4 regions of the Reella acinonychis genome follow, and region 2 is predicted to be linked to each of the others. Evidence: riboswitches for the same ligand, from Rfam matches in the RefSeq annotation. Region 2 holds a riboswitch; each other region holds the start of a gene.
What was found. Region 2 has a riboswitch for thiamine pyrophosphate ahead of ACUXZ4_RS05235 (ABC transporter substrate-binding protein). Riboswitches for the same ligand answer to the same signal wherever they lie in the genome.

Region 1: another riboswitch for thiamine pyrophosphate. It lies ahead of thiM (hydroxyethylthiazole kinase); the one in region 2 lies ahead of ACUXZ4_RS05235 (ABC transporter substrate-binding protein).
Region 3: another riboswitch for thiamine pyrophosphate. It lies ahead of thiB (thiamine ABC transporter substrate binding subunit); the one in region 2 lies ahead of ACUXZ4_RS05235 (ABC transporter substrate-binding protein).
Region 4: another riboswitch for thiamine pyrophosphate. It lies ahead of thiC (phosphomethylpyrimidine synthase ThiC); the one in region 2 lies ahead of ACUXZ4_RS05235 (ABC transporter substrate-binding protein).

The regions. Positions count from the first base shown of each region.
Region 1 covers NZ_CM128256.1:833,404-838,626, forward strand. The annotation lists gene ACUXZ4_RS04055 (M15 family metallopeptidase) at 1-68, shown strand, start outside; gene thiE (thiamine phosphate synthase) at 106-768, opposite strand; gene thiD (bifunctional hydroxymethylpyrimidine kinase/phosphomethylpyrimidine kinase) at 761-1,567, opposite strand; gene thiM (hydroxyethylthiazole kinase) at 1,560-2,357, opposite strand; TPP riboswitch at 2,407-2,503, opposite strand; gene ACUXZ4_RS04075 (patatin-like phospholipase family protein) at 2,625-3,467, shown strand; gene yjgA (ribosome biogenesis factor YjgA) at 3,497-4,030, opposite strand; gene pmbA (metalloprotease PmbA) at 4,147-5,223, shown strand, end outside.
Region 2 covers NZ_CM128256.1:1,031,735-1,036,957, reverse strand. The annotation lists gene fbpC (ferric ABC transporter ATP-binding protein) at 1-430, shown strand, start outside; gene ACUXZ4_RS05235 (ABC transporter substrate-binding protein) at 474-1,520, opposite strand; TPP riboswitch at 1,606-1,701, opposite strand; gene ycaO (30S ribosomal protein S12 methylthiotransferase accessory factor YcaO) at 1,804-3,564, shown strand; gene ACUXZ4_RS05225 (glycosyltransferase family 8 protein) at 3,644-4,501, shown strand; gene ACUXZ4_RS05220 (outer membrane lipoprotein) at 4,557-5,021, opposite strand; gene ACUXZ4_RS05215 (hypothetical protein) at 5,043-5,223, opposite strand, start outside.
Region 3 covers NZ_CM128256.1:1,255,063-1,260,285, forward strand. The annotation lists gene uvrD (DNA helicase II) at 1-695, shown strand, start outside; gene rarD (EamA family transporter RarD) at 700-1,581, shown strand; TPP riboswitch at 1,622-1,718, shown strand; gene thiB (thiamine ABC transporter substrate binding subunit) at 1,773-2,774, shown strand; gene thiP (thiamine/thiamine pyrophosphate ABC transporter permease ThiP) at 2,750-4,378, shown strand; gene ACUXZ4_RS06345 (DASS family sodium-coupled anion symporter) at 4,464-5,223, opposite strand, start outside.
Region 4 covers NZ_CM128256.1:1,772,012-1,777,234, reverse strand. The annotation lists gene ACUXZ4_RS08670 (surface lipoprotein assembly modifier) at 1-1,190, opposite strand, end outside; gene thiC (phosphomethylpyrimidine synthase ThiC) at 1,445-3,379, opposite strand; TPP riboswitch at 3,499-3,594, opposite strand; gene metE (5-methyltetrahydropteroyltriglutamate--homocysteine S-methyltransferase) at 3,694-5,223, opposite strand, start outside.

The sequences.
Region 1 (5,223 bases), 200 kb from region 2:
AACAGGTTGCGGCGAAAGCGATTTTGATTGAACGCATTGAGGAAATATTCGCGCGTTTTTGTTTATAAGAACAGTAAAAGGCATCTTAGGATGCCTTTTATATACTTAAAATTCTTTTAATTTTTGCACCGCACTTTTGATATTCTGTGCTTGAGTGATGGCTGAAATCACCGCTACGCCATCAGCACCAAGTTGTTTCAGTTGAGGCGCGGATTCTGTGGTAATGCCACCGATTGCCACGAAAGGTTTATTAAGCGGAATTTTTTTAAGTTGCTCAATACCTTCTATACCAATGGGTTGGGAATGATCTGCTTTTGATGCTGTCGCAAAAATAGGGCCTACCCCAATATAATCAATGTCCTCTAGTTGTTGTGCGTCTTGAATTTGTTCAAGGTTATTGGTGGATAAGCCAACAATAAATTTGCCATTGGTGCGTTTTAATAGCTCGCTGACTGCCATATCTTGTTGACCCACATGAATGCCATCCGCACCGATTTCCATTGCCAATTCCACATCATCATTAACAATAAAGGGCACTTTATATTGGCGGCATAACTCCAAGCATTGTTTTGCCAATATTTTTTGCTGTTCGGGCTGTGAGATCAGTGAATCTTCGCCTTTATCCCTGAATTGAAAGCAAGTGATTCCTGCTTCCAATGCTTGTTTTAATACGTGCAATAGATTCTGGCAAGGATCGCCAGCTAAATGGCGACAATCTTGTGTTCCTGCAATAAAATACACCGATAGCATTTGTTTGATATTATTCATCTTTATAAGCCCAATGGTTTGTTGGTCCATGACCATGTCCGATATTTAACGGGTTGCTAATTGCCGCAGTTATAAATGCTTTGGCTGTTCGAATAGCTTGTTCTATGCTATTACTTTTAGCTAATTCCGCGGCAATGCAAGCAGAGAAAGTGCAGCCTGTACCATGAGTGTGTTTCGTTGGGAAGCGTTTTGCTTCTAAGCAGAATTGTTTGTTTGGGGTGAAAACATAATCTAAACAGACCGCACTTTGAGAATCTACACTGTGTCCACCTTTAATCACAACGGTTTCCACGCCAAACTCTTGTAATAAACGAGCGGCTTTTTCTGCGCTTTTGTGATCATGAATTTTAATACCTGTTAATGCTTCAGCTTCAGGTAAATTTGGTGTCAGCACATGTGCTTTGGGTAGCATATATTGTTTTAGCGCTTGAATCGCTTGTTTTTCTAATAAAGGCTCTGAGCCTTTCGCTACCATAACAGGATCGAGCACAACTACTGGAAAGTTGTGAGTATCCAAACTTTGTGCCACTGTTTCAATAATTTCAGCATTGCCTAACATACCGATTTTTACCGCATTGATATTGAAATCTTCGGCAACTACACGAATTTGTGCGGCAATTGCATCAAGGGGAATGGGCGCAATTCCAAAAACGCCCATGGTATTTTGTATGGTAATGGCCGTAATTGCACTTGTACCAAACACATTGCGCATTTGGAAGGTTTTTAAATCCGCTTGAATACCAGCGCCTCCGCCGCTATCCGAACCTGCAATTGTCAGTGCTTGAGGAATATTATTCATAATTTACCTTTGAAATCTTGGTGATGTCTTCTGTTGTGATACAAGACAATTTGTTTAAAAACTCTACTGCGAAACTACCTACTTCGGTCGTTAAACCTGCAGCGGCTAATTCGCCAGCGACAGCATAAGTTGTGCAAGCCTCAACACAAGCTGAAAAATAATCGTCTTTTTCTGCTACAGCTAAGAAAGCACCAACAACAGCGCCTAACAAACATCCTGAACCAGTGACTTTTGGAAATAAATCGGTACCATTGGCAATTTTCGCGACTTGTTTTCCATCGCTGATATAATCAATTTCGCCGCTAACCGCAACAATGCATTGATATTTTTGCGCAGCAGCTAGCGCAATTTCTGCAATATTTCCTTCGCCTTGACCCGCGTCAACGCCTTTGCTTTCCCATTCTACGCCCGCTAAAAATGCCACTTCGCTGACATTGCCTCGAATGGCGGATACTTTAACTTTATCTAAAATCTGTTGTACGACTTGACGACGATAAGTAGTTGCTCCTGCTCCAACAGGATCTAACACCACTGGAACGCCAGTTCTATTTGCTACTTGACCCGCGAGTATCATTGCTTCAACATCAAGCTTATTAATCGTACCGATATTAATCAATAATGCTCCTGCAAAATTTTGAATTTCTTCTACTTCTTCGGGCATGGTTGACATAAAAGGCGAAGCGCCTAAAGCGAGTAAACCGTTAGCAGAAAAATTGGTGACAACAATATTGGTGATACAATGAATAAGTGGGTTTTGTTCGCGAACAAGATTTAAGTAATTGAACTGCATATAATTTCCTAATTAAAACGACAAGAAAGATACGCAATAATGGAGCGGTAAAAAAGAAAAATTAGTTCCCTACGCCAGTATTAGCTGTATCAGGTTTTACGGGTATAATCTCAGCCATTTAGTAGATAGCACCCCGACTAACCTTGGTAGTCTAATTTATTAAAACAAAAAAACAAAGATAAAAAGTAATAACTGTGATATTGATCACACAAAAGTGCGGTGTAAAATGAAGATGTTTTTGATTATTAAGAATAAAAGAGGAACAGCATGAAGGTAGGTTTAGTACTTGAAGGTGGCGCTATGCGTGGCATTTTCACTGCGGGCGTGCTTGATGTATTTATGCAACAGCAAGTGCATATTGATGGAATAGTGGGTGTGTCTGCGGGGGCATTATTTGGTATTAATTATCCTTCAAAGCAGCAAGGGCGAGTGTTGCGTTACAACCTACAATATTTGAATGATAAACGCTATATGGGGTTGCATAGTTTGTTGACGACAGGAAATATTGTGAATCGCGATTTCGCTTTTTACCAATTACCTTTTGAATTAGACCCTTTTGATCAAGACGCTTTTTTACAATCCCACACTGATTTTTGGCTTACTTTGACGAATGTTGAAACGGGGGAAGCAGAATATGTGAAAATTCAAGATGTGTTCAAGGAAATGGAGTATTTCCGAGCGACTTCGGCGATGCCTTTTGTATCGAAAATAGTAGAAATCAATGGTAAAAAATATTTAGATGGAGGTATTTCAGACAGTATTCCCATTCAAAAGTGCTTTGAATTAGGCTATGACAAAGTGATTGTCGTGTTAACTCGTCCTTTGGATTATCGCAAAACACCAAGTTCAATGTGGTTGTTTAAATTAATGTATAAAAAATACCCTAAACTAATCGAACGCTGGCAAAATCGTTACTTAGAATACAACCAGACCGTAGAACAAATTATTGATCTCAATAATAAAAAACAAATTTATGTAATTCGTCCTTCACAAACTATTAATATTAGTAGATTGGAAAAAGATCCGAAAATGATTCAAAAAATGTATGATTTGGGTATGGCAGATGCAAAAAATGAATTGGCTGGGTTGAAAGCTTATTTAACCAATTAAAAAAATCCCCGCAATAGCGGGGATTTTATTTAGTCAGTTAAGATTAATTCTTTTAAATATTGGAAAATCTCACGATAGGCTTTTGCTGGTTTATTTTGCTCTTTTTCTTTTTTAGCTGAACGAATCAAATTGCGCAAATGCTGGCGATCTGCTTGTGGATATTGCTCAAAAAAAGCCGCTAAATCCTCGTTATTGTACTCGATCAATTCCTCTCGCAATAATTCCAATTTATGCAACATGGCTTGTTGTTGATTATGTTTATTTTCAATTTTTTCTAACGCTTCTTTGATTGGCTCCACATCCATAGAACGCAACAATTTACCAATAAATTGTAGTTGGCGACGTTTTGCTTCACGTTCAGAACGACGAGCTAAATTAATGGCATCTAATAGGGTTTCATCTAAGGGAATTTTTTCTAAATTCGTTTGTGTCAGTTCAACGATTTTTGCCCCTAACTTTTTTAAATCTTCCGCATCACGTTTAATTTCACTTTTACTTACCCAAATAATTTCTTCTTGATCATCAGTCCAATCTAAGTCGACTTTTTTTCCACGCTTTTTCATTTTTTATCCTGTTTGATTGCTTGGCGCTATGTTTCTTAATTTTGCGACATTGTAGCAAATAAGCTAAAATGCCACAAACTTAGGACATTGGATGAGATTGAATAAAAAGGTAAATAATGAAAACTGAACAGAATTCCACCGCACTTTTAAAACAACAAGAACAAGAATTACGTCATGCGGTGAGTTATGCCGTTGAAATTGCTCAGCAAGCAGGGGCAACAGCAGAAGTCGCAGTGACCAAAGTCAATGGTTTATCGGTTTCTACTCGTTTACAAGAAATTGAAAATGTAGAATTTAACAATGATGGCGCTTTGGGTATTTCGGTTTATTTAGGTCAACAGAAAGGTAATGCCTCTACTTCAGATTTAAGCCCTGAAGCCATAAAAAATACAGTAGAAGCTGCATTAGCCATAGCACGTTATACTTCGCCTGATGATTGTGCTGGACTGGCACCTGAAGAATTAATGGCATTTGGAGCGCCTGATTTAGATTTGTATCATCCGACAGAAGTGGATGTTGATCGTGCGACTGAATTAGCATTACAAGCAGAAACGGCAGCATTGGAATTTGATGAACGTATCGTGAATAGCAATGGTGCAGCGTTTAATTCTCATTCTGGCATCCGCGTATATGGCAACAGCTATGGCATGTTACAAAGCTATTTATCAAGCCGTTATTCTATTTCTTGTTCTATTCTTGCTGGTGAAGATGAACAGTTAGAAAGTGATTATGAATACAGTATTTCACGCAATTTTAACCAACTTGAATTGCCTGAATGGGTAGGAAAAAATGCCGCAGAGAAAGCTATTAAACGCTTAAATCCACAAAAAATCGTGACGCAACAAAGCCCAGTGATCTTTTTAAATGATGTTGCAACAGGATTAATTGGGCATTTAGCGGCGGCAGTGAGTGGTGGCAGCCTGTATCGTAAAAATAGCTTTTTATTGGATCAATTAGGTCAACAAGTGTTACCTGATTGGTTTGAAATCAACGAAAGACCGCACTTGTTGGGGCGTTTAGCCTCCACTCCATTTGATAGTGAAGGCGTGCGGACAAAGTCGTTAGATATTATCAAGCAAGGTATTTTGCAAACCTATTTATTAACGAGTTACAGTGCTAAAAAATTGGGGATGCAAACAACGGGGCATGCGGGTGGAATTCATAACTGGCTGGTGAAACCAAATTCTCAAGGA
Region 2 (5,223 bases):
TGTTATGCATAAAGGTAAAATTATGCAAAAAGCACCTGCAAAAGAGCTTTACCTTCGCCCTAACTCACTCTTCTTAGCCAACTTTATGGGCGAAAGTAGTATTTTTGATGGTCATCTTTCTCAAGATAAAGTAACAGTGAATGGTTACAGTTTCCCTCTTTCCAATTCATCACAATTCGGATTAGCCGATGGAGAATGTTTAGTGGGTATTCGTCCAGAAGCAATTAAACTGAAAAACACTGGCGAAGAAAGCCAACACTGCCACATTAAAAGTGCGGTATATATGGGAAATCACTGGGAAATTGTGGCAGAATGGGGCGGAAAAGATCTGCTTGTCAACAGCAATCCAGAAGAGTTTGATCCTAATGCACAACAGGCTTATCTGCACCTGGCAGAACATGGCGTGTTTTTACTGAAAAAAGAAGCCTAAAGATAAAAGTGCGGTGAATTACACCGCACTTTTTCTTTGTTTTTTACTTCGCCATTTTGGTTTCTTGTAGCCAATGCTCAGTTAAGCGTTTCGCTTCTTTATCAGAACCAAAACGAATAAAATCAATATCGATTAATTTCAATTCTGTCGGATTACTGGATTTTGGTGAGATTTCCGCATGAATATTGGTTGGAAGCTGATAAGAATCTGCATTTCGCCACATCATTTCTTGTGCTTCTTTATCTAACGCAAAATCAACAAATAACTTCGCATTATCTAAATTACGCGCACCTTTAAGAATACTAATTGCGCCTAAGGTATAGCCTGCACCTTCACAAGGTATAATGCCTTTTACTGGAGCGCCTTTATCTTTTTCGCGTATATAGCTGTGCATAAAGCTCACATCAACACCGACTTCACCCGTCGCCAATTTACTAGTAGCTAAACCACTTTTGCTATATTGCACCACGTTGTTATCCAATTTTTTAAAGAATTCAAAAGCTTTTTCTTCGCCCCAAAGTTGAACTAATGTGGTTAAAAATGAATAACCTGTGCCTGATACGCGCGGATCAGGATATTGAATTTGATCTTTAAAACGAGGATCCACTAAATCAGCAAAACATTTTGGCGGTTCAATCCCCAATTTTTCTAATTTTTCTGTATTGACCCCAATAGCAAGTTCCATTAAATAAATAATCGAACTATATTCACCTAGTTTTTCTGTTAAATGCTTAAATCTAGGCATAATTTCTTTTTGCTTAGGAGAACGATATTTCTCTAACAAGCCTTCACCAGCGGCTTGGAAATGAGGCTCTAAGGTGCCGCCATACCATAAATCCGCTTGTGGATTCTCTTTCTCCGCTTTAATTTTACCTAGAATGGTACCCGTACTATTACGCACGAACTGTGCATCTACGTTATATTTTTCTGCAAAACGTTGCACAATTTTTTCACAGGTCGCATTTTGCATGCTGCAATAGACGGTTAAGCGCCCTTCTGCTTGTGCTGGCTGTGAAAGCATAAATAATGATAAACCACAAAGTGCGGTCAATTTTAGACTTGTTTTGTGAATGGATGGAAAAGTTGTCATGAATTTACTCCTCGTTTAAGTGAAAAGAAAACACAGACTAACCACTAAACGAAAAGAAAGACATAATGATAGAAAAGATAACGATATTTATCTCTAATTAGTTCCCTACGTCAGCGTTAACTGTATCAGGTTCACGGGTATCATCTCAGCTGAACATTGTTCAGCACCCCGACTAAACGCCACAACTATAAAGCTTAATACACCATTTGTAAATAACTTATACGCATTCATCTGTAACATGATACAATTCGGCAAATTTTCGTATTCTCTGTAAGGTAACCCAATGACAGAACAAACCTTTATCTTAGGTAAAGATGCCGCGCTTGAAGAAAGTATCCATAAATTTCAACAAAAATTAACCGCACTTGGTTTTGATATTGAAGAAGCCTCCTGGTTAAATCCTGTTCCAAACGTATGGTCTGTCCATATTCGTGATAAAGATTGCCCGCAATGTTTTTCAAATGGTAAAGGGGCAAGTAAAAAAGCAGCATTAGCTTCCGCATTAGGCGAATATTTTGAACGTCTTTCTACTAACTATTTTTTCGCTGACTATTATTTAGGTAAAGATATTGCTGAAAGTGATTTTGTTCACTACCCTTCAGAAAAATGGTTCCCTATCGAAGATGAAGATATGTTACCAGAAGGAATTTTAGACGATTATTTACTCGGCTATTTTGATCCCGAAGGTGAATTGACACCTGATTTATTAATTGATTTACAATCTGGCAACTATGATCGAGGGATCGTTGCCTTGCCTTATATTCGCCAATCCGATCAGAAACCCGTTTACATTCCACAAAGCATTATTGCTAACCTATATGTATCGAACGGCATGTCGGCAGGCAATACCAAATATGAAGCTCGCGTTCAAGGATTATCTGAAGTATTTGAACGCTATGTAAAAAATAAAATTATTGCCGAGGCAATCAGCTTACCTGAAATTCCTGCGGATGTTATTGCACAATATCCGAGTATTCAAGCATCCATTCAAACATTAGAACAGGAAGGTTTCCCAATTTACTGCTACGATGCCTCTTTAGGCGGTAAATACCCAGTTATCGCAGTGATTTTATTTAATCCAAATAATGGCACTTGTTTTGCTTCCTTCGGTGCGCATCCAAATTTCCAAGTTGCATTTGAACGTACAGTAACGGAATTATTACAGGGTCGTAGTCTCAAAGATTTAGATGTCTTTGCTCCCCCTTCTTTCAACAACGATGATGTGGCAGAACATGCGAATTTAGAAACGCACTTTATTGATTCAAGCGGCTTAATTTCTTGGGATCTCTTTAAACAAACTTCAGATTATCCATTTGTTCATTGGAATTTTTCTGGAACAACGGAACAAGAATACAATAATTTAATGGCCATATTTAATGCGGACAACAAACAAGTTTATATTATGGATTACAACCACTTAGGCGTGTACGCTTGCCGAATTATCGTGCCTTCCATGTCAGATATTTATCCAGTTGATGATTTAATTTATGCCAACAATAACGCAGGGATGGATTGGCGAGAAATCTTGCTCGATTTACCGCACTTTCATCATGATCAAGACACTTACCAAGAGCTATTGGATGAATTAGATGAACAAGGAATTGATGATGCAACCCGAGTTCGTGAGTTTATTGGTATTGTGGCGCCCCCTAAATCAGGTTGGTCAACCTTACGTATTGGCGAACTTAAATCAATGCTTTATTTAGCCTTAGGCGAATTAGAGTTAGCATTGGAATGGGCAAATTGGACATATAATATGAATAATTCCGTATTTACGCCAGAACGTGCTAATTATTATCGTTGTTTAATTAATACAATCGAACTTTTCCTTGATGAAGAACGCCAACCTGAACAGTATTACCATGCATTTGGAAAAATGTACGGAGAAACAGCTAGAAATTCGGCTTGGGCTGCTGTATCAGAACAAGGAAATCCATTCTACGATTTATTAGCTGATGACGAGCACTTACAACAGCTACGAGCACACCAAAAACTCTTAAATGCGTATGCAAAATTACAAAAAGCAAAGCGTGAAAATGGGTGATAAATTTATTTCAAAACTAAAAAATATGCAGTATCCTAATTTTTAGAAAAAATTATCATATTAATATAAGAGTAAAACTATGCAAGCATATGAAGCCACAGACAAACAAATAGTAATCGCTTTAGCTGCTGATTTAAACTATTCTGAGCAAGTTATTACATTAATTAAATCCGTTTGCTACCATCATCAAAATGTGAAATTCTATTTGTTAAATAAAGAATTTCCTGATGAGTGGTTTCAAGTCCTGAATAAATCGTTAAATAAAATAGAATGTCAAATTATAGATGTAAAAGTCATTACAGATATATTTGATGGATTTACCGTTCTAAATAGAATTACATCTCCAACTTGTTACCGATATTTCATCTCAGATCTTCCAGAAGATAGAATTCTTTATTTAGATTGCGATATTGTTATTGACGATAATATCGACGAATTTTATAGCATGGATTTCAAAGATAATTTAGTAATGGCTACTGAGGACCCTTACACAAATTCAAGTAAAGTTTCACATTCTTATGAAGACTTCCCTGATATGAAACCCTATTTTGGAGCAGGTGTTTTATTAGTTAACAATAAGTTATGGAAAGAACAAAATATTACAGCTACACTTTGCGAATATACATTAAAGTACCCAAACTTAATTTACCTCGATCAGGATGTGCTAAATATCGTATGTAAAAATAAATGGGGAAGTATAAACAAAATTTATAATTACCAACTACATGCAAAAGTTGTTCTTAGAGCTGCCAATATGTTAGAGGAACTGGCTGAATTTGATAAATTAGCTACTCCACCTAAAATCATACATTTTACGGGTCCTTATAAACCCTGGTTAAATATAAAAGATGAAGTAACGCCCGAATTTAGAACAAAATATTGGTTCTATAATGGACTAGAATGGTCTGATATAATTCAGAAACATATATCATGTTAGATAAAAAAGACCTTTGAAACAATCAAAGGTCTTTTTAATTGAGATATTGATTAGCTTATAAAGCTGAAACATTTAATGTTGAGCCACCAACGATACGAACTCGCGTACCTGGTTTTGCCAACTTAGCATCATATTTCTGAACAACAACAATTTCTTTGCCGTCATCTTTTTTGATTACCATCTCTAATGAATCAACTTGGCTCGCTTTTTCTTCAATTTTGCTACCAACTACAGCACCAGCGATAGCGCCAACAGCAGTTGCAATTGCTTGACCAGTGCCACCACCGACAGTAGAGCCAAGAATACCACCAATAGCACCGCCGCCCACAGAACCAAGTACGCCTTGGTTATCTGCTTGAATTTTAACAGAACGAGCAGAAACAATTGTACCATAAGTAATAGAGCGAGCTTCTTTTGATTGCTGACCAGAATAAACGTCACCGCTATAAATATCTGTGTTAGCACAGCCCGCTAACCCAAAGCTAACCAAAATCGCTAATGCTAATGTGATTTTTTTCATTTTAACTAACCTTTAATGTTATTAGTGAAAAATACCCGTTCTTGATAACCAAGAGCGTGATACTGAACGAGAAACGTTGTCAGAGCCATTATCAGTTACTTTAACGCAAGCACCAACAACGATATCTGAATCGTATTTTTGAGTTACAACAACATCTTCAGTTGCTGTATCACGTTTGTCTGCTTCGCAGTTATCTTTTCTA
Region 3 (5,223 bases), 220 kb from region 2:
AAATGTATGAGCAAGAAAAGGGCGAAAAAGGCGAAGTACGTATTGAGAACTTAGCTGAATTAGTGTCTGCAGCGAGAGAATTTATTAAACCTGATGATGCGGAAGATATGTCTGATTTAACTGCATTTCTGACGCACGCGTCATTGGAAGCGGGCGAAGAACAAGCCAATCCGCATCAAGCAAGTGTTCAGATGATGACCTTACATTCAGCGAAAGGGTTAGAGTTTCCTCGTGTTTTTATGGTAGGAGTTGAAGAGGGCATTTTCCCGAGTTTCTTATCCTTAGAGGAACCAGGGCGCTTAGAAGAAGAACGTCGTTTGGCTTATGTGGGCATTACACGAGCAAAACAAAAATTAACTATTTGTTATGCTGAAAGCCGCCGTTTATATGGTAAAGAAGAACGCCATATCCCTTCGCGTTTTATTAGTGAATTGCCTGATGAATGTATCCAAGCGGTGCGTTTACGTGGTACAGTAACCCGCGCCTACAATCAAAGTGCGGTGAATTCTAGCCGAGTTTTTGTGGACGAAAATAGTGGTTGGAAAGCAGGACAAAAAGTGCGCCACGAGAAATTTGGCCAAGGCACCATTATTAATGTCGAAGGTGCGGATAACAACACTAGATTACAAATCGCCTTCCAAGGTCAAGGCATTAAGTGGCTTATTGCGCATTTAGCAAAATTAGAACGGTTATAAATATATGATTAAAGGGATTTCGTTTTCTATCATTGCCTCTTTATTGTTCGGCATTGTGTATTTTCTTTCTACGGTGCTACAACCGCTGGAAGGCGAAATGTTATTTGGCTGGCGAACGTTAGTGACCTTACCTTTTCTAGCTGTGCTACTTTACAGCTTGAAACAGCACAAAGCCTTTTTTCAATTTTTAATCCAAGTAAAAAATCAACCGCGCTTATTTATTGTTCTGCTTTTTACAAGTGCCACTATGGGTGTGCAAATGTGGTTATTTGTATGGGCGCCTGTACATAATCGAGCCATTGAGGTTTCAATTGGTTATCTATTAATGCCTTTAATTATGGTATTAATTGGGCGTTTTTTCTATAAAGAACGGATGTCTAAAATAAAGACTTATTCGGTTTTATTTGCAGCTATCGGCGTGCTAAGTAAAGTGATTTTGACGGGCGTTTTCTCTTGGGAAACGGGCTTGGTTTGTATTGGCTATCCCGTCTATTTTGCTGTAAGAAAATATTTTAATGTGCTGCATTTATCCAGTTTTATTTTTGAAATGTTGTTACTGGTACCCGCTTCAATTTATTTTGCTTCCCAAACGGATATGGTTTGGATTCAAAGTCAAAATCCTCATATCTATCTCTGGCTTGCGTTGCTTGGTGCTGTAGGTGGTTTAGCACTGGGGTTATATATTTTATCAAGCCAATGTTTACCTATTAATTTATTGGGATTATTAGGATATTTTGAACCTTTTTTCATGTTATGTGTTTCTTTCTTAATTGGTGAAAGCTTACAAAGCGATTCTTACCTTTTAATGATCTGTTTACTTATTGCCGTTGCGCTTTTAGTTTGGGATGGTATTGCGAATTTACCTAAAAGACGAATTAAGGTATAGATTTTTATTGCTAAGTTTGGGCAAAAACACTTACACTAAACCGTTCTCATCGGGGTGCTAATATTCATTGGCTGAGAAAATACCCGTTGAACCTGAACCGATTAATATCAGCGTAGGGATTTGAGAAACGTCAACTTTAACAAAATTTGACCGCACTTAAATTCCTTTAATTTTTGATTAGAGGATTTTTTATGTCTAACAAAACATATGGTTTTATCACCGCACTTTCTTTATTTTCCACTTCTGTACTTGCTAATAGCACCACTGTCAATGTGTATTCTGAAGAGTTTTTTGGTTCTGAATGGGGACCGGGTGGAGAAGTGAAACAATTGTTTGAAAAACAATTCCCACAATGTTCAGTGAATTATCAAGTGTTCGATAGCCGAAATACTTTATTAAATCGTCTTCGTTTAGAAGGAAAGAAAACCAAAGCGGACGTTGTGTTAGGGTTGGATAATTTCCAAATGGAAGCTGCACAAAAAACAGGATTATTTGCAAAAACATCAGTAGATTTAACCGCACTTTCACTACCATTTGATTGGCAAGATCAAACTTTTGTTCCTTATGAGTTTGGTCAATTTGCCTTTATTTATGATAAGAACAAATTGAAAAATCCACCAAAAAGTTTGCAAGAATTAGTTGAGCGTCAGGACTTGCGCATCATTTATCAAGATCCTCGTACTAGCAGTATGGGGCGTGGTTTATTAGCTTGGATGAATGTGGTTTATCCCGCAGATAAAATTGAACAAGCTTGGAAAAACTTAGCGAAACATACGGTAACAGTGGGTAAAGGTTGGAGCGAAACTTACGGTGTATTCCTCAAAGGTGAATCAGATCTAGTATTTAGTCACAATACTTCGCCAATTTACCATGTGCTTAATGATAAAACTGATCAATATGTTGCCACTGATTTTAGTGAAGGAGCTTTGTATCAAGTGGATACTATGGCGAAAATTGCAAGGCATGATAATCCATGTGCGGATCAATTTATCCAATTTGTCCTATCACCAGCAGCACAAAAAGAGATTAGTCAGAAAAATGTCATGCTTTCTGTGATTGCAACAGAAGTAGAGCCACATTTTGATGCATTAAAACAACAACAGTTTAAGGTGAAAAGCCTGAATACAGAAAAAGTAACAGAGCAAAACATTAAGCAATGGACATCGGCATGGCAATCGATTTTAAGTCAATAAAGATTGCCGTTAAACAAAATTTACCGCGTTTATCTTGGCAGCATTATATTGCTGCCTTGATCGTTTTATCTATTTTATTGTCTGTTTATTTTTCTAGCTTGCGCGCGGTTTGGCAAGTTGGCGACAACGTTTTGCAAGGTGTATGGCAAGATCCTTATATTTATCAAGTTATCTCTTTTAGCTTAACTCAAGCCTCATTATCAGCTTTGTTATCTCTGATTATTGGATTACTATTTGCCCGCGCTTTTTTCTATCAAAGTTTTAAGGGCAAAAGTGTCTTACTCAGATTATTTTCATTGACCTTTGTATTACCTTCACTCGTTGCTATTTTCGGTATCCTTGGTGTTTATGGTGCATCTGGTTGGTTAGGCGGATTAAGTAAACAATTCGCTTTTAGTTGGACGCCTTCTATCTATGGTTTGACAGGGATTCTGATTGCGCATTTATTTTTTAATATTCCTTTAGCAACCCGATTGTTTTTGCAAGCATATCAATCAATTCCTTATCAACAACATCAGCTTGCAGCACAGATCAATTTACGCGGTTGGCAATTTATTCGTTGGATTGAACTTCCCTATTTAAAACAACAAATATTGCCCGTATTTATTATGATTTTTATGCTGTGTTTTACCAGTTTCGCTATTGTACTTGTATTGGGCGGTGGACCTAAGTACACCACATTAGAAGTCGCTATTTATCAAGCGATCATATTTGATTTTGATTTACCCAAAGCGGTGCAATTTGCATTATTACAATTTGTTTTTTGTATCCTATTATTTTTATTAAGCAGTTGGTTTAGCCCAACAGCAGAAACACAACTAAGCCAACGTAGCTATTGGGTTGCGCACCAATCAAAATGGGTACAATACTGGCAGATTACATTGATATTCATCACGAGCTTATTTTTACTTTTACCCTTAATGAATATTGTGATTAGTGCGGTTTCATCTGAGGCGATTTTGACTGCATGGAAACAAGTCGCGTTATGGAAAGCAGTCACTTATTCAATGAGTATCGCTCCTTTATCCGCGCTGGCATCTGTTGTTATGGCAATATCATTATTGCTAGCGTCAAGACGATTATATTGGTTAGGATTTCAACGATTTTCTGATGGAATGATCCATTTTAGTTTGGCAATTTTAGCGATTCCAATGTTATTGCTCGCTATGGGACTGTTCTTATGGTTAAGAGAATGGGACTTTACCCGAATTCATCTCTTTATTTTACTGATCTTTTGTAATTCTGTGATGGCATTGCCTTTTGTAATTCGTATTCTCGCAAGCCCAATGAAATATAATCTGAGCCATTATGAAAAACTTTGTCAGTCATTAGGCATTACGGGGTGGCAACGTTTCAAATTAATTGAATGGCACAGTTTATCGGCACCAATGAAATATGCTTTTGCACTTGCTTGTTGTCTGTCTCTGGGCGATTTTACGGCGATCGCATTATTTGGTAATCAAGACTTTAGTTCACTGCCTTATTTGCTTTATCAACAATTAGGCAGCTATCGTGGTGATGAAAGTGCAGTTACAGCACTGATTTTATTATTAAGTTGTTTGGGATTATTCTACTGGTTAGAAAAGCATAAACATAACGAATAAAAATAGCAGAAAATCCACCGCACTTTTAAGCAAAAATAAAGGCAAAGTGATTAAACTTTGCCTTGTTGATTATTGGGAGATGGAATTACCACCAACCTAACATTTTCATCCAAATACCGCCAACACCAAACCAAATAATGAGTGAGACAATTGAAGCTGCGAAGCTTACTCCCCACCATTGCCCAGTGCTGTTGTAACCTGAACCATATAATGCAGGCCCTGGACCGCCAGCATATTGTGTTAAGCTCATTGATAACGTAGAAGTATAACCTAGACCAATTGCCGCAATAATTGGTGGTGTCCCTACTGCGATAGCAGCTGCCAAGAAGGCTAAATACATCGCTGAAATATGCGCCATAGCAGAGGCGAAGAAGTAACGGGTATAAAAATAAACCAGTACCAAAATAGAGAATGCAATAGGCCAGCTAAATGTTCCTACTGAATTTGCGATATGGTTTGACACCCACGCAATTGCACCGTATTTATTCAATGCATTTGCCATCATAACTAATACAGCAAACCAGAACATAGTATCCCAAGCGGTTGTTTCTTCGACAATGTTTTTCCACGTCATGATATTAGTAAATAATAAAATGACTAAGCCAATAAAGGCAGAAACTGTAGCTGGAATATGGAAAACAAGATCACCAACAGTCCAAAGGAATAAAAGTAAAACGAAATCTAAAGCAAGGATGATTTCTGCTTTACTCATAGGTCCCATATTTTTGAGTTCTTCTTTTGCCATTTCTGCCATTTTTGGCGTGTTTTTGAGTTCTGGTGGATAAATCAGATACACAAAATAAGGCAAGACAATTAAACTCACAATACCTGGAACAATGGCACCT
Region 4 (5,223 bases), 740 kb from region 2:
CGTTGAAAGGCGTTAGCTTTCAATGTCGCGTTTTTACGATAATAATCTAAACCTAAAGACCATACTTGCTTACTATTTGGAATATATTGAATTTGATGAGATAGGGAATAGTAATTACCATTCGCATGATGTTGTTCTGGCTGATGATGGCGTTGTTCTGCATATCTCATTTCAGTTGATAATTTCCAGTTTGAATTTAACCAAGTTTTATAACTTAAGGCTAAACCAACTTGTTTTTCATAGGGCTTTAATTTTGTAGTGGTTGATTTTTCACCACCTGCATACCAAAGTCTTTCTATATAAGGGGCAATTTTGATTTCATGGTTAAGATTGCGATAACCGAATCCCCATTGTCCTTGTAATGAGAGTTCATTATATTTACGATTATCCCAATAATATTTACCATTAATATCCACATCAATATCGGTAAAGAAACCTTTTGCTAAAGACCAATTTTTATGCATATTAGCAAAATATCCTACACCTGTTGCTCGTTCTGGTTCACTTGATGGTGTAAAACCTTCTACTTTTAATCCAGATTTAGGTGCATTATTCACATTGGATTCTTGTAAATAATTCGCACTAAAATAAAATTGCACCTGATCTTGTTTATTTAATTCTGTTAAATAAGTATCAATTAAATGGATTAATGGTGTAGGCAGAGGCTCTGAGCGTAATTTGGTAAATTCCCATTGTGCCGCTTCATTTTGTTTATTTTTAAAAAGTGCAATTGCTAATTGTAAACGAATTGCTTGTTGATCGGGATCTTTAGCCAATAAGGCTCGATATAAATCAATAGAATGACTAAGATTCCCTTTATGATAGGCGATTAATGCTCCAGCCCATTGTAATAATTCTTGATCAGGTTGCGGAGTTCGTTGATAAATTTCTGTTAATAGCTCTACTTGTACGATATCGTTATTTTTTAATGCATTAACAAGAAGCTGTAATGTTAACTCGGGTTGTTGCTCCAGTTGGGCTTTTGTTAATACCTGTGCTTCTTGTTTATTTATGCTTGAGGTTGGTTCTATATCTTGGATAGAACGTGTAGGTCTAGTCGCCGTTGTTTGCATAAATTTTTCATCAGGGCGATGATTATCTACATTAATAATTCGATCATTATTTGCCCAAGTGAGTTGGCAAATAGTTGTCAAAAAAGTGAGGGCTGTAATTTTATATTTCATCTTCATTCTCTGTTACTTTATTTAAAAGCGGGCGAGTGTATCAGTAACATGCCCATATGTAAATTAAATAGGTGTTATTTTATTCAATTTATAAGATAAAAAATACCACGATTTCACAGAAAATTGCTTCGATTTTATACCTATAACGAAGAAAATTATAATTATCGTGGTATTAGTATTACATTGAGAAATATTATGATTATTACCCACCATATTTATATGATATGGTGGGTAACTTTTTCTTACTCTGACGGGGTTAACTACAGTAAATCCTGCGTTTGATGATAAATCTCACCGCCTTTTTCGCGGAATTTTTCTGCCATTTCACGCAATCCTTCTGCTTGAGTTTGGACATCGTCTGTCACGTTCACCACTTCAATGCTTTCCAAGCTTTTCGCATAATCACGCACTTCTTGGGTGATTTTCATGGAGCAGAATTTTGGCCCACACATCGAGCAGAAATGGGCGACTTTGCCTGATTCCTGTGGCAAGGTTTCATCGTGGTAGGCACGAGCGGTTTCAGGATCGAGAGAAAGGTTAAACTGATCTTCCCAACGGAATTCAAAACGGGCTTTTGACATGGCATTATCACGAATTTGTGCCGCTGGGTGTCCTTTGGCTAAATCTGCAGCGTGGGCAGCGATTTTGTAGGTAATTAGCCCTTGTTTAACATCTTCTTTGTCAGGCAAGCCTAAATGCTCTTTCGGCGTTACATAACACAGCATGGCACAGCCAAACCAGCCGATCATCGCTGCCCCAATGCCTGAAGTGAAATGATCATAGCCCGGGGCAATATCGGTAGTCAGTGGTCCTAAGGTATAGAAAGGCGCTTCGTGGCAATGTTCAAGTTCTTCGGTCATATTGCGTTGGATCATATGCATCGGAATATGCCCTGGCCCTTCGATCATCACTTGCACATCATATTCCCACGCAATTTTGGTGAGTTCGCCTAAGGTGTAAAGCTCAGAAAATTGCGCTTCATCATTAGCATCTTGAATAGAACCTGGGCGTAAGCCATCGCCTAAAGACAGTGACACATCATAGCTGGCACAAATTTCACAGATTTCACGGAAATGTTCATACAAGAAATTTTCCTGATGATGCGACAAGCACCATTTCGCCATAATGGAACCGCCACGAGAAACAATGCCCGTTAAGCGTTTGGCAGTCATCGGCACATAACGCAACAAGGTGCCAGCGTGAATGGTGAAATAATCCACCCCTTGCTCCGCTTGTTCAATAATGGTGTCTTTGAAAATTTCCCAAGTGAGATTTTCCGCCACGCCATTGACCTTTTCTAAGGCTTGATAAAGCGGCACCGTGCCAATTGGCACAGGGCTGTTGCGAATAATCCATTCCCGTGTTTCGTGGATATTCCGTCCTGTGGACAAGTCCATCACTGTATCCGCACCCCAACGGGTTGCCCACACCAGTTTTTCCACTTCTTCTTCAATAGATGAGGTCACTGCAGAGTTACCAATATTGGCATTGACTTTCACTAAGAAATTACGCCCAATGATCATCGGTTCTAATTCAGGGTGATTGATATTACAAGGAATAATCGCACGCCCTGCCGCCACTTCTTGTCGCACAAATTCAGGGGTGATTTTATCAGGAATATTTGCACCAAACGCCTGCCCCAAATGTTGTTGCAAAAGCACCGCACTTTTCACTCGCTCACGCCCCATATTTTCACGCAGAGCGATAAATTCCATTTCAGGGGTGATAATGCCTTGTTTGGCATAATGCATTTGCGTCACACATTTGCCCGATTTGGCACGTCGCACTTGATGTTTCAGTTGAAAACGCAGTTCGTCCAAAGTGCGGTCATTTTGGCGTAAATTCGCATAATCGGAACTCAACGCCGACAATTGCTCCGTGTCATCACGTTCAATGATCCAATTTTCACGACAAGCAGGAATGCCTTTGGTGACATCAATCTCTTTTTGCTCATCACCATAGACGCCAGCGGTATCATAAATAGGAATGGATTCGTTCGGCTCATATTGCGGATTATTTTTATCGCCGCCCACCAAAGTTGGACTTAAATGAATTTCTCGCATCGGCACTTGAATATCTGCCCGAGAACCTTGCAAATAAAAGCGAGAAGAATTGGGGTGTTGATGCCCTTTTAAATTATGAATAAAGGCTTGTGCCGCTTCACGTTTTTCACGGCGAGTAGTAACTTTTGACATAAGCAAATACCTTTTTTAATGGAAGAAAGTAAATTGCTTGTTGAAGTGAGGGGTAAATCATCGTATAACGTCTGTTTTGCAAAAATGCAGGCGACATACACAAAAGTGCGGTTTAATTTTGATGAGTTTTACTTGTTTCCCTACGCGGGTGTTAGCCCAACAGGTTCGACGGATCCCAATATGGTCTCAGCTCGAAAGCACTCCGACAAGATTGAAAAAGTATAAATTAAAATAGCTTAAAAAGCGATCAAAAAATCCTCGTGATAATAACACGAGGATTTTGATGATGTGCTTGACTAGCGAGTTAGCTTAAATTACGCCAATTCTGCACGTAATTTTTTGGTCACTGCCACCATTACTTCTAATTGAGCAATGGTTTCTGTCCAGCCACGGGTTTTTAAACCACAGTCTGGGTTGACCCATAAACGCTCTTTTGGCACCACTTTCAACGCTTTGCGGAGTAAGTGTTCAATTTCTTCCGCTTTTGGCACGCGTGGACTGTGAATGTCGTACACGCCTGGGCCGATGTCGTTCGGGTATTTGAAATCGCCGAATGCGGTTAATAATTCCATATCTGAACGTGACGTTTCAATCGTGATTACGTCGGCATCTAAACCGGCAATGGCTGGTAAGATGTCGTTAAATTCAGAGTAACACATATGGGTGTGGATTTGCGTGTCATCTTGTACTCCCATATAGCTTAAGCGGAACGCTTCGCCTGCCCATTGTAAGTACGCATCCCAGTCGGCGCGTTTGAGCGGTAAACCTTCACGGATTGCTGGCTCGTCGATTTGGATCACTTTGATGCCTGCTTTTTCTAAGTCTAATACTTCGTCAGATAACGCCACACCGATTTGTTTACATACGGTTGAACGTGGAATATCGTTACGCACGAATGACCATTGTAAAATGGTGACAGGACCCGTTAGCATCCCTTTCATCACTTTTTTGGTTAAGCTTTGTGCATATTGTGACCAACGCACAGTCATTGGCTCTGGACGAACCACATCACCGTAAATTACTGGTGGTTTTACGCAGCGTGAACCGTAGCTTTGTACCCAACCGAATTTGGTAAACGCAAAACCGTCTAATAATTCACCGAAGTATTCCACCATATCGTTACGCTCTGCTTCACCGTGAACAAGCACATCAAGGTCAAGTTCTTCTTGGCGACGCACCACATATTCGATCTCTTTCTTCATTGCTGCTTCATAATCAGCAAGGCTTAAATCGCCTTTTTTGAAGCTCGCACGAGCGTGGCGGATTTCCGTGGTTTGTGGGAATGAACCGATGTTGGTAGTCGGTAGAAGCGGTAAGTTCAACCACGCATTTTGCTTCTCGATACGCTCTGCAAATGGTGACTTGCGTTGGTCAGCATTCGCTGGCAAGTTTGCTAAACGCTCTGCCACTTCAGGGCGGTGAATTTCTTTAGAATTTGCACGCGCGTCCGCAGCCGCTTGGCTTGCATCTAATTCTGCTTTAATGGCATCACGACCTTTTTCAAGCGCAGTTTTTAATACGTTTAACTCTTGTACTTTTTGTAATGTGAAGGCTAACCAGCTGTAAAGTGCAGGGTTTTTCTCTTGTAATTGAGTTTCAACGCTTAAATCAAATGGCGTGTGAAGTAATGAACAGCTTGGTGCAATCCATAAGCGTTCGCCTAATTTTGCCTTTAACGGCTCAACCACATCTAATACTTTGTTTAGGTTCGCACGCCAAATGTTACGACCTTCGATCACACCCGCTGAAAGTACTTTGCTGTAATCTTCAAAGGCAGCAAGTTGCTCTGGGGAACGGATTAAATCTAAGTGTAAACCGTCTACGGGTAAGTCTTTTAACAGCGC